DNA from 3 places in the Bacillus sp. Marseille-P3661 genome. Region 1 is predicted to be linked to each of the others. Evidence: riboswitches for the same ligand, from Rfam matches in the RefSeq annotation. Region 1 holds a riboswitch; each other region holds the start of a gene.
The links. A riboswitch is a leader RNA that binds a small molecule or an ion and turns the genes downstream of it on or off. The one in region 1 is predicted to bind cyclic di-GMP.
Positions count from the first base shown of each region.

Region 2: linked by a shared signal. The riboswitch ahead of C1724_RS09075 (hypothetical protein) and the one ahead of C1724_RS02395 (hypothetical protein) in region 1 are both predicted to bind cyclic di-GMP.
Region 3: linked by a shared signal. The riboswitch ahead of C1724_RS25290 (DUF5667 domain-containing protein) and the one ahead of C1724_RS02395 (hypothetical protein) in region 1 are both predicted to bind cyclic di-GMP.

Region 1 covers NZ_LT965953.1:532,804-535,991, forward strand. The annotation lists gene C1724_RS02385 (FapA family protein) at 1-1,248, shown strand, start outside; gene C1724_RS02390 (STAS domain-containing protein) at 1,266-1,577, shown strand; cyclic di-GMP riboswitch class I at 1,668-1,756, shown strand; gene C1724_RS02395 (hypothetical protein) at 2,045-2,773, shown strand; gene C1724_RS02400 (PadR family transcriptional regulator) at 2,954-3,188, shown strand, end outside.
Region 2 covers NZ_LT965953.1:1,970,121-1,973,308, reverse strand. The annotation lists gene C1724_RS09085 (sensor histidine kinase) at 1-799, shown strand, start outside; gene C1724_RS09080 (response regulator) at 792-1,430, shown strand; gene C1724_RS09075 (hypothetical protein) at 1,675-1,893, opposite strand; cyclic di-GMP riboswitch class I at 2,046-2,129, opposite strand; gene C1724_RS09070 (PD-(D/E)XK nuclease family protein) at 2,356-3,188, shown strand, end outside.
Region 3 covers NZ_LT965953.1:1,611,389-1,614,576, reverse strand. The annotation lists gene C1724_RS07505 (hypothetical protein) at 210-389, shown strand; gene C1724_RS26505 (SF0329 family protein) at 506-676, shown strand; gene C1724_RS07500 (SF0329 family protein) at 615-1,088, shown strand; cyclic di-GMP riboswitch class I at 1,281-1,366, shown strand; gene C1724_RS25290 (DUF5667 domain-containing protein) at 1,452-2,861, shown strand; gene C1724_RS07495 (DUF3231 family protein) at 3,120-3,188, shown strand, end outside.

The sequences.
Region 1 (3,188 bases):
AATCCAAGAAATGGCCTTGTTGAGGATAAATCAGGTAATGTTGATTTTAGAGAGACGAAATTAATTCCGATTGTTGAGAAAGGAAAAGTTCTTGCGATTATTCATCCACCTAGTCAGGGGATACCAGGAATTTCAGTTACAAATGCTGTACTTCCTGTAAAAGAGTGCTATCCGATTAAATTAGTTATTGGAAAAGGTGTTGTTGAACTAGATGGCAGACTGATAGCCTCTGAATCTGGTCGGCCAATTATTGAACAAAGAGGACAGCTAGTTAAAGCAATGATTGTTCCGAAACTAGTTCACCGGGAAAACGTGAATTTAGCCTCTGGTAATATTCGGTTTATTGGAGATATAGAAATTATTGGTGAAGTAGAAGATAACATGCAAATTGAAGCCGGTGGAGATATTTTTGTTCACAAATCAGTGAGTAAGTCTATCTTAACGACTTCAAACTCGATCGTAGTAAAAGGTAACGTTATTGGCTCTGAATTATCTGCAGGGAAAAACAATATGCTAATCGCAGAATTAGGACATTTGTTAGGTGTTATATATGGTCAATTAGAAATGATGATTGTTTCCATAAATCAATTAATCCATTCACCAGCTTTTAAATCAAATGATTTTAAAATTAATGGATTGCAACCTATTATTACGATTTTATTGGAGACAAGGTTCAAGAATTTTTTATCGTATATAAAAAAGTATCAAAAGGTAATTGAGGATGGCAAAAAGTACTTGGAGGACGAAAATTGGTTACAGGTAGCTAATGCCAACAAACAAATATTTCTAACACTTTCAAGTCAAGTTATTAATTTAGATCAGTTAATAAACTTGGCACAGAAAATGAAAGAATTACATGAGTTTAGTAAAATACCAGTAGAGCCAGATGCCTATATTACAATAACTGATGCGATTAATAGCAGTCTATACTGTAGCGGAGATATTAGTATTATTGGAAAAGGCTGTATAAATACAAGAGTACATGCAGGTGGTCAATTAAGAGTAACTGGTGCAGTACGTGGTGGGGTTGTCTATGGACGACATGGGGTAACCCTTTATGAAACAGGTTCGATGAGCGGTACTAAGACAGTTGTTTCTGTACCGCATGATCAAAGAATTCACATCACTAAAGCGTTAGAAGGTACAGTGCTCTTAATAGGTAACGTAAGGTATGTACTTACTAACGACAAAACGAACATCATTGCAAGCTTAAATCAACATGAACAAATTATTGTGAATGAATATTAAGGACTGGGGATGGATCTATGCTTAAATTTATGACATTAGAAAAAGATAACTACCTACAGGTTTATTTAGATGGAGAATTAGATATAGAGGGAACGGAAATTATTAAAGAAGAATTAATACCGATGCTGCTAAAGGTAAAAGCGGTAGATGTGAGTCTTGAAAAAGTACCTCTAATTGATTCTACCGGTATAGGTTTATTAATTGATCTCGTAAAGACTTTAAGAGAAAATCAATCAGAAATTACAATTTCAAATGTTAGTGAAGATATCTTTGAAATTTTTGAGATTATTCAACTTCCTGAAATACTAGGAGAAAAGGTATTTGTATAAATTAACAGTCTGATTTTTATTGTATTGTGTTAGACTTTGTATATAATTTATTAAGTCTAACACAATGAAATACTTAAAATAAATAGGGTTTCACGATAATAGCAAACTTTCCGAAAGGTAAGGACGCAAAGCCACGGGTCTAACGTAAAAAAAATTACTATGGTAGCCGGGTTGCCGAAAAAACTGGTATAAATAGATACCTTTTTTTGGGTATCTATTTTTTGTACTTTAAGAAAGTATATTTTTTTTAAGGATTAAAGTATAAGAAAAGACATCGTAATTTGCCATTTTGGCCAAATTACGTGTTTTTCTAGTTTATTGGGCTTCGCTTTTGCATAAACTTGTCAAGGTAAAGGGCAGGATTTAGGTACTTGCGCATTTTTATCGGACCCTTTGAAAAGTAAGGAGGGAAGGTCACACTGTTATAACGTAGGTAATATACCTAAAAAGTGACGGTGGACGGTAAAATGACAAGAGGAAGAAAGAAACAATATCAACATTTAGAGGAAGAGTGGATTCGTTTATATAATGATGAGGGGCTGAACTTCTCAGAAATTGCAGAGCAATACAATGTACAAGTTGAGACAATATCTAAGTATATTAAGGATAAGGTCAGTAAGAGCAGTAAATCCCCATTTAAAGGTATTGTAGATGGATGGATGAATGAATACCGTTTGGAAGGAAGAAGCTTTGCTGAAATTGCTAGAAAATATGGAGTCAGCGAGTCAACAGTCAGAACGAATATTAACAAAGAATTAAACCCAATTATCAATGATTTAAAATGGACATGGATTTCCTTGTATAAAAAAGGACATTCTCTAAATAGTATTGCTGAGATATACAATCTACATCCGAAAATAATACTGAAGACAATCAATCCTGAATTAAATATAGCTGACCAAAATCAGCGAAATACTTATGAACACCTTCAAAAAATATGGATAGAACAATATGAATCAGGTCTTTCGTTTGAAAGCATTGCTAAGAAATATCATGTCAGTTCCAATACGGTCTATAAAAATATCAGTGAAAAAGTGAAATTACGTCGTAAACAAACAAAGACAGATCGGATAAAAGTAATGATTCCAACCTGGCGAAGGCTTTATCAAGAAAAAGGGCACACGCTGCAAGAGATCGCACAACAATTTGATGTCGCCCCGTCTACAATTTTTAAATATATAAAAGAACACAAATAAGTAAGGAACTGATGGAAAAGTTGGTAAGTCCTTTATGGGCTATCAACTTTTTTTGTTTAATACAGTGTAAAGATTATGTAAATTTATTATATAACTCTTGGAAAACATAATTTTATATGTTATATTCAATATCGCATTCCGATATTGAGTTCCGATATCAAATTGTATGAAGGTGATGACTTGGAAGATAAAGTATTACGTAAGCTTTTTCTGGGATTTATTCATATCCATATATTACACCATGCAAGTGAACATCCGATTTTTGGTGTTTGGATGGTCGAGGAACTAAAGGAACATGGATATAATATAAGCTCTGGAACTCTTTACCCTATTCTTCATTCTATGGAATCAGATGGTCTTTTATTAAAAGAAGAAAGAAATGTTGAAGGGAAAATAAGAAAGTATTATACGACCA
Region 2 (3,188 bases), 1.4 Mb from region 1:
TAATTTGATTAGAGGTCAGAAAATCTCCTTTGAACAGATAGAAACTGTACAGGAGATTAATCAAATTCAACAACACCTACTTAGTCTCGAAATGAAATTAAAAAAACAAGCCGAATTGTCACAAAGACTCGCAACTGAAAGAGCAGTGGATCGTGAAAAAAGCTTACAAGAGGTTGTTGTTCAAGAAAGGAACCGTCTAGCACGTGACCTTCATGATTCAGTTAGCCAGCAGCTATTTGCAGCATCGATGATGATGTCAGCGATTAACGAAACAAGTTCACTCCGAGACTCACCTGTAAAAAAACAACTTAAAATGGTCGAAAACATGATTCATCAATCACAATCAGAAATGCGGGCGCTGCTACTCCATTTACGACCTGTTGCCCTAAAAGGGAAGTCGTTAAAGGAGGGAATTGAGGAATTATTGACTGAATTAACGCAAAAAGTTCCGATTATCGTTGATTGGAAACTAGAAAATTTCGAAATGGACAAAGGTGTCGAGGATCAGTTATTTCGAATATTACAGGAGTCCATCTCTAATACATTACGACATGCAAAAGCAAATTCGTTACATGTTATGGTTATTAAAAGGGATGATACAGTGATATTACGTGTCGTTGATGATGGTGTTGGCTTCATTGTAGATCAAGTTAAAACAAGTTCATATGGATTGCAAAATATGCAAGAACGTGCACTTGAATTAGGGGGAACGCTTAAGGTTATCAGTCTTGAGAATCAAGGTACGCGGTTAGAGGTAAAAATACCTTACATAAAAAATGAGGTGAGTGGCAATGATTAAAGTACTATTTGCAGATGATCATGAAATGGTTCGGATTGGAGTTTCGGCATATCTTTCTTCACAAACTGACATTGATGTGATTGCAGAAGCAGATGACGGAGGGGAGGCAGTTAAGCTAGCGCTTGAGCTTAAACCCGATATTATTTTAATGGATTTAGTGATGAAAGAAATGGATGGGATTGAAGCAACTAAAATGATTATTCAATCATGGCCTGATGCAAAAATAATCATTGTTACTAGCTTTTTAGACGATGAAAAAGTCTATCCTGCACTTGAAGCTGGTGCAGTTAGTTATATGTTAAAAACATCTAAAGCAAACGAAATTGCGGATGCTATACGGGCAACATATAAAGGACAATCTGTTCTTGAACCGGAAGTTACTGGTAAAATAATGACAAAAATGCGCCAAAAGCCTGTGGAGCATCTACATGATCAATTAACAGAGCGTGAACTTGAAATTCTATTACTAATGGCTGAAGGAAAAACAAATCAAGATATTGCAGATCAACTCTTTATATCCCAAAAAACTGTAAAGGTACATGTTAGTAACATTCTAGGAAAACTAGAAGTCCAAGATCGAACTCAAGCAGTAATATATGCCTTCAAACATGATCTGATAAATATGAAATAAGAATTCTGTCCCAATTGTTTTGGGGCAGTTTTTTATACTTATTGTTGCTGAAATAAAGGTTCTAACTTGAGGAAAAAGAAAGGTTGCACATATAGTAAAATATTCAGATGGAACGCTTGTTCTTATTGCAGAAAGAGGTTAAATTAGTATGAAAAGGAATTATGGAGGGATCCCTTAGACTAAAAAAGCCCTCAACGTGGATATATTAGGATTGGGGGCTTCATTAATCTTTTATTTTACTTTTTTATTTACATAAAGATAGTATATCGGTAGCATTTTTAAGGTTATTCAAACATTCTACGCGAATTTGTTCATCGCAAACAAAATCGTGTAAAATTTCATACTCAAGTCTCGCAGTAATAATAGATAAATGGTAATCAGTTTCTCCACTAAATTGATTTTCATCTAGATAATTCATAATTTCTCTCTCAAAATATTCGACAGTTCCAAATAATACAGTCAATTTCTTTCCGCCTTTCTATTAAAAATTTATTTGCTGGTATGTATACCTACTACTTTCCCAAACTGGGGTCCGTAAAAACAGCCTACCAAAAAGACAGGTAAGCTGTGATAATGTCAATTCTAAAACTTATCATAGTTAATTGTACCCGTTCGTTTGGCAACCCGACTGTCATAGTTCCACACCTTAGACTCGTGGCTTTGCGTCCTTATCTTTCAATAAGTTTGCCTTTATCAAATTATTAATTTAATAATAAGACGTATTGATAATAACTTCAAATACTATTTGTCAACTTTCGACATTTTCCCCTAAAATGGTTAATTAGTCCTAATTGGTTTTGGTTCTAAGGTAATTATAATCTTCATTCTAGCGGTGGAGTTTATGAAAAAAATAGCTATGTTATTTATGATGTTCCATTTTGTCTATAATAGTAGATAAAGAAATTTACCTAATGGGGTGATCTTTGTGGGTCGGTTACTATTTACATCGTTGTCAGACATCGCATCACAGGAACGACTGTGTCAATGGTATACTTTTCAGACAAATGAAGTGAAACCAATTTATTACCTTTTACCATCAATGAAATGGTTTCAACATGCTCGGAAAAGACAGCCTGGTATACGATTTCAAACTTTCGATGATTTGGCAATTCTTATTCTACAGCAACAAAATTATCAATTTACGCAGATTACTGAGGAAGAACGGTTTTTCTTTTTTTGTGAAATTCTTGACAAAGCGAACACCTATAATTCATACAAAGAATTAGTTCAACAGGCAAAAGCATATGCTGAAACATATGGCCAATTGAAACGCCTTGGGCTAACAATTGAACAAACCCCCCGACCACTACTCGATCTTCAACCTATATTTAAAAAGTATGAGGATGTTTATCGGGACGCAAAAGGGTTTATGGATCCAGAAAATCGGATATTTAAAGCGGTTGAACTAGGGAGACATTTAACTGAATTTCCATTGAGTCATGTAGTAATCGATGGTTATAGCGATTTTAGTCCAGTTCAATATTCATTAATACAGTATTTATTAGCATCTGCTGTACCAGTAACTATTTATCTTCCGGAGTTTAAGACACCTTTAATTAATATAACCGTCTCAACTTTAAAAACGATGGGATTTACTACATATAATGAGGAACTGAGTTTTCTCGATCGTACGATTTGCAAGAAAAAAGAACGAACTAGCGCAACGACTATCGAAGAGGAAATTCATGGTGTACTAGATTCAATTGACAAACAAAGAAATGGAAATCGTTATGATCAATATGGACTTGTATTTGTAAA
Region 3 (3,188 bases), 1.1 Mb from region 1:
TCAGCGATTGGTATGTGATTATAGGCAAGTTGAAGTTAGGTTTTAATGAATGATGGACGGTAATAATTAGAAAGGAACGTTTTAAGAATAGTATTTACCAGAAGTAGGGTCTTATTACTTTTACTAGTATTGGAAAGAATTTGTGTTACTTTTTTTTGAAGTGGGACACTGTATGAGTTGACCCCCTGGTTCCTGTAATAAAAAAATACATGTTTATATGGGAAAATGATAATCTGTCAATTAGAATAGATAAAATTGTTAAGACCACTACATTAGAAGCCAATAGTAGTGGGTTAATGGCATCATATGTAACGGTTCATTTAAATGAAGCTGAATTAGAACAACTGATAAATGCGTTGAATGAAGCAAAAGGAAATTTAAAGGCTTAACTAAGCCTGTTAAAAGAATGCTTATTTATGTACTAAACCGTCCCTCTGTTCTGCTAAAAGACAGGATTGGTCAAGAAAATATTTAATAAATGTAAAGAAAATTACTGGAAACAGAGATGGTGATTGGATTGCAATGGAGTAAGACGAAAACAATATTAGAAAATTTTTTATGTGATAAATTAAAAGGACGTATTAAGATCTATGCAACGGTATATCGGAATTTCCATGATGGTCCAAGTAGGGTATGGATTACATTCGAAAAAAAAAGAAATACTAAGTGTTTCTGATGTTACATATGCAATAGCGCATGTGAAACTATATCAAAAGATGAAAGAGAAAAAGAACCTTAAAGGAATTCCTTATGATGATGATGTGGAGGTAATGTTTGCTTCTGAAGAACGACAACAACTAATAAAGTCCTCATCTGACGCTGAAGAAATCATGATAAATCAAAACATTTTTGAAAGTTATTTTCTTTATGCAGCCTTTATGGAATATGCTACTTTGTCTATTGATGAAGCGATGAATTCAGAAAATATTATTATTAAAGCTTATTCAATGTTAGATAGAAGGTTAGGTAAAAGAAGATTAGAAAAATTAGAATTGACCCAAGAAACACATCCTTTGATTGCGGACTTTTACAAGATAAGATGCGATGTTGAAGGATTAATGAGTGGTTCAGAGGGACAGGTCCATTGACGTCTTAAGAAGTAGGGCGGGTAAACCAGTCACTATATACCTCTTTTTATACCATTATTGGTATTTTTAGAGTGGGACACTGTACCTGTCCCTCTGGTTTTTTGGTAAAAAATAATACTATTCAGTTCCCTGTTTTTCTTATATATTATATTCAAATAGTGATGAGCGAATATGTGAGTTAGTTCGTTCCTCATTTGAAAAAGGCAAATCTATCGAAAGGTAGAGACTGCAAAGTTACAGATCTACGGTGAAAACACTATGATGGCTGGGCTACCAAATGAAGAATGGCGAAAAGACTCAAGTTTAATAGAGTTAATTCGAGATTCTTCCTTTACAAAAAACTGTGCTGGAGGGATTTTTTTTATGTTAAAAAATTACTTTTTATTCAATAAAAACGTTCGCAATGTACTTGCTACTAGTATGGTTGCGACAGCTTTCGCGTTCTCTTTAGGAACTATACAGGCTTTTGCGGAAGAAAATGAGCAACCAACTGAAACACAAGTAGAAGAAAGTGTACAACAAGATCAAATAGATGCAACAACTCAAGAATCAACAACAGACGTAGTTGTAGATGAAGTAACAGAATCTGAACTAGCAGATGAGACAACAGTACCTGAGATTGAAGAAGAAGTGACAGAAGATGATACTTCAGAGGAGTCACAAACAATAGAACAATCTGAAGAAGATACTTCTTCACTTTTACCTGGTGACTTTTTCTATTTTGCTAAAAAACTAATGGAAAATGTGCAATTGGCTTTAACATTTGATGGAGTAAAAGAGGCAGAATTGCTAGCTGCATTTGCAGAAGAGCGAATTAAAGAAGCAGAATCCTTACTTGCTCAAGGTGAGGAAGAATTAGCTAATGAGATTCTTCAACAAGCCATTGAACAACAAGAATTGGCATTGGAAAAATACGAGCAATCTCAATCATCTGAAGAAGCAAAATCTGTTACTGAAGAACCAACAGAAACAGTAGAGGGCGATATTGCACAGGAACAAGCTCCTGTTGATTCAGTGCGTGCCGCACTTGAAGCTAAATTCGCTGCTAACTTAGTTGCCTTACAGACTGTATTAGATAAAGTAGAAAATCCGAAGGCAAAAGAGGCTTTAGCGAAAAATATTGTAAAAGCACAAGAAAAATTTGAAGAGAAGGTAAATAAAAAATTAGCCAAGTTAGAAGAAAAAGAATTAAAGGCAGATACGAAACGTGCAAAACTTGAGACTAAGTTAGCATCAGGTGAACTAAATGAAGAAGAATACAACGAAGAACTAGTTGAACTAAATGAAGAGTTAGCAGAAGAAAAGGCTGAAGTCATGGAAGAAATTAATGAAGAGACCGATGAAGTTGTGGAAGGTGCTCTTAAAAAAGCAAAAAATGTAGATAAAGCTAAAAAAGAAGTACGTAACGAGGACAAAGAAAACGTGTCTGACCGTGAAGACGATGCACGTAAAAAGGCAGAAGAAAAACGTGAGGCTGTAAAAAAGGAAGAAGAAGCAAAGAAAAAAGCAGAAGAAAAGCAACTTGAAGAAACTAAAAAAGCCGAAGATCGTAAGCGTGAAGAAGTGAAGAAACAAGAGGAAAAACAACGCGTGGAAGCCCAAAAACGGGCTGAAAAAGAACGTGAAGAGGCTAGAAAACAAGAAGAGAAAGCAAGAGAAGCGGCAAAAAAAGCAGAAGAAAAACAACGTGTGGTTGCGAAAAAACAAGAAGAAGCAGCGAACAAAGCAGACGAGCGTAAACGTGAAGAAGTAAAGAAACAAGAAGAGCGTTAATATGAAAATGTTAAAATTCAACGTGAAGAAATAAAGTGATGATGAATAATTTCGACAGAGAGTAGGTGGTTAGATGCCTACTCTTTTGTTATGTGAATGACGAATTAAATGTGTGCAAGAAATAAAGATACAGATCCCCTTATTGGCGACTTATTTTTGTTATTCAACTAAATGGCTGCTCAGTAAAATAAGGGCATATCGAATAGGACTTTATAAATGGGGGATATTAACTATTAATTTGAATTAGGGGTGGCCTAAATGGAAACAATTAAGCCAATTAAAATTGGGTCGAATAAGATTAGTATGAATGAAAAACTAACATCAGCT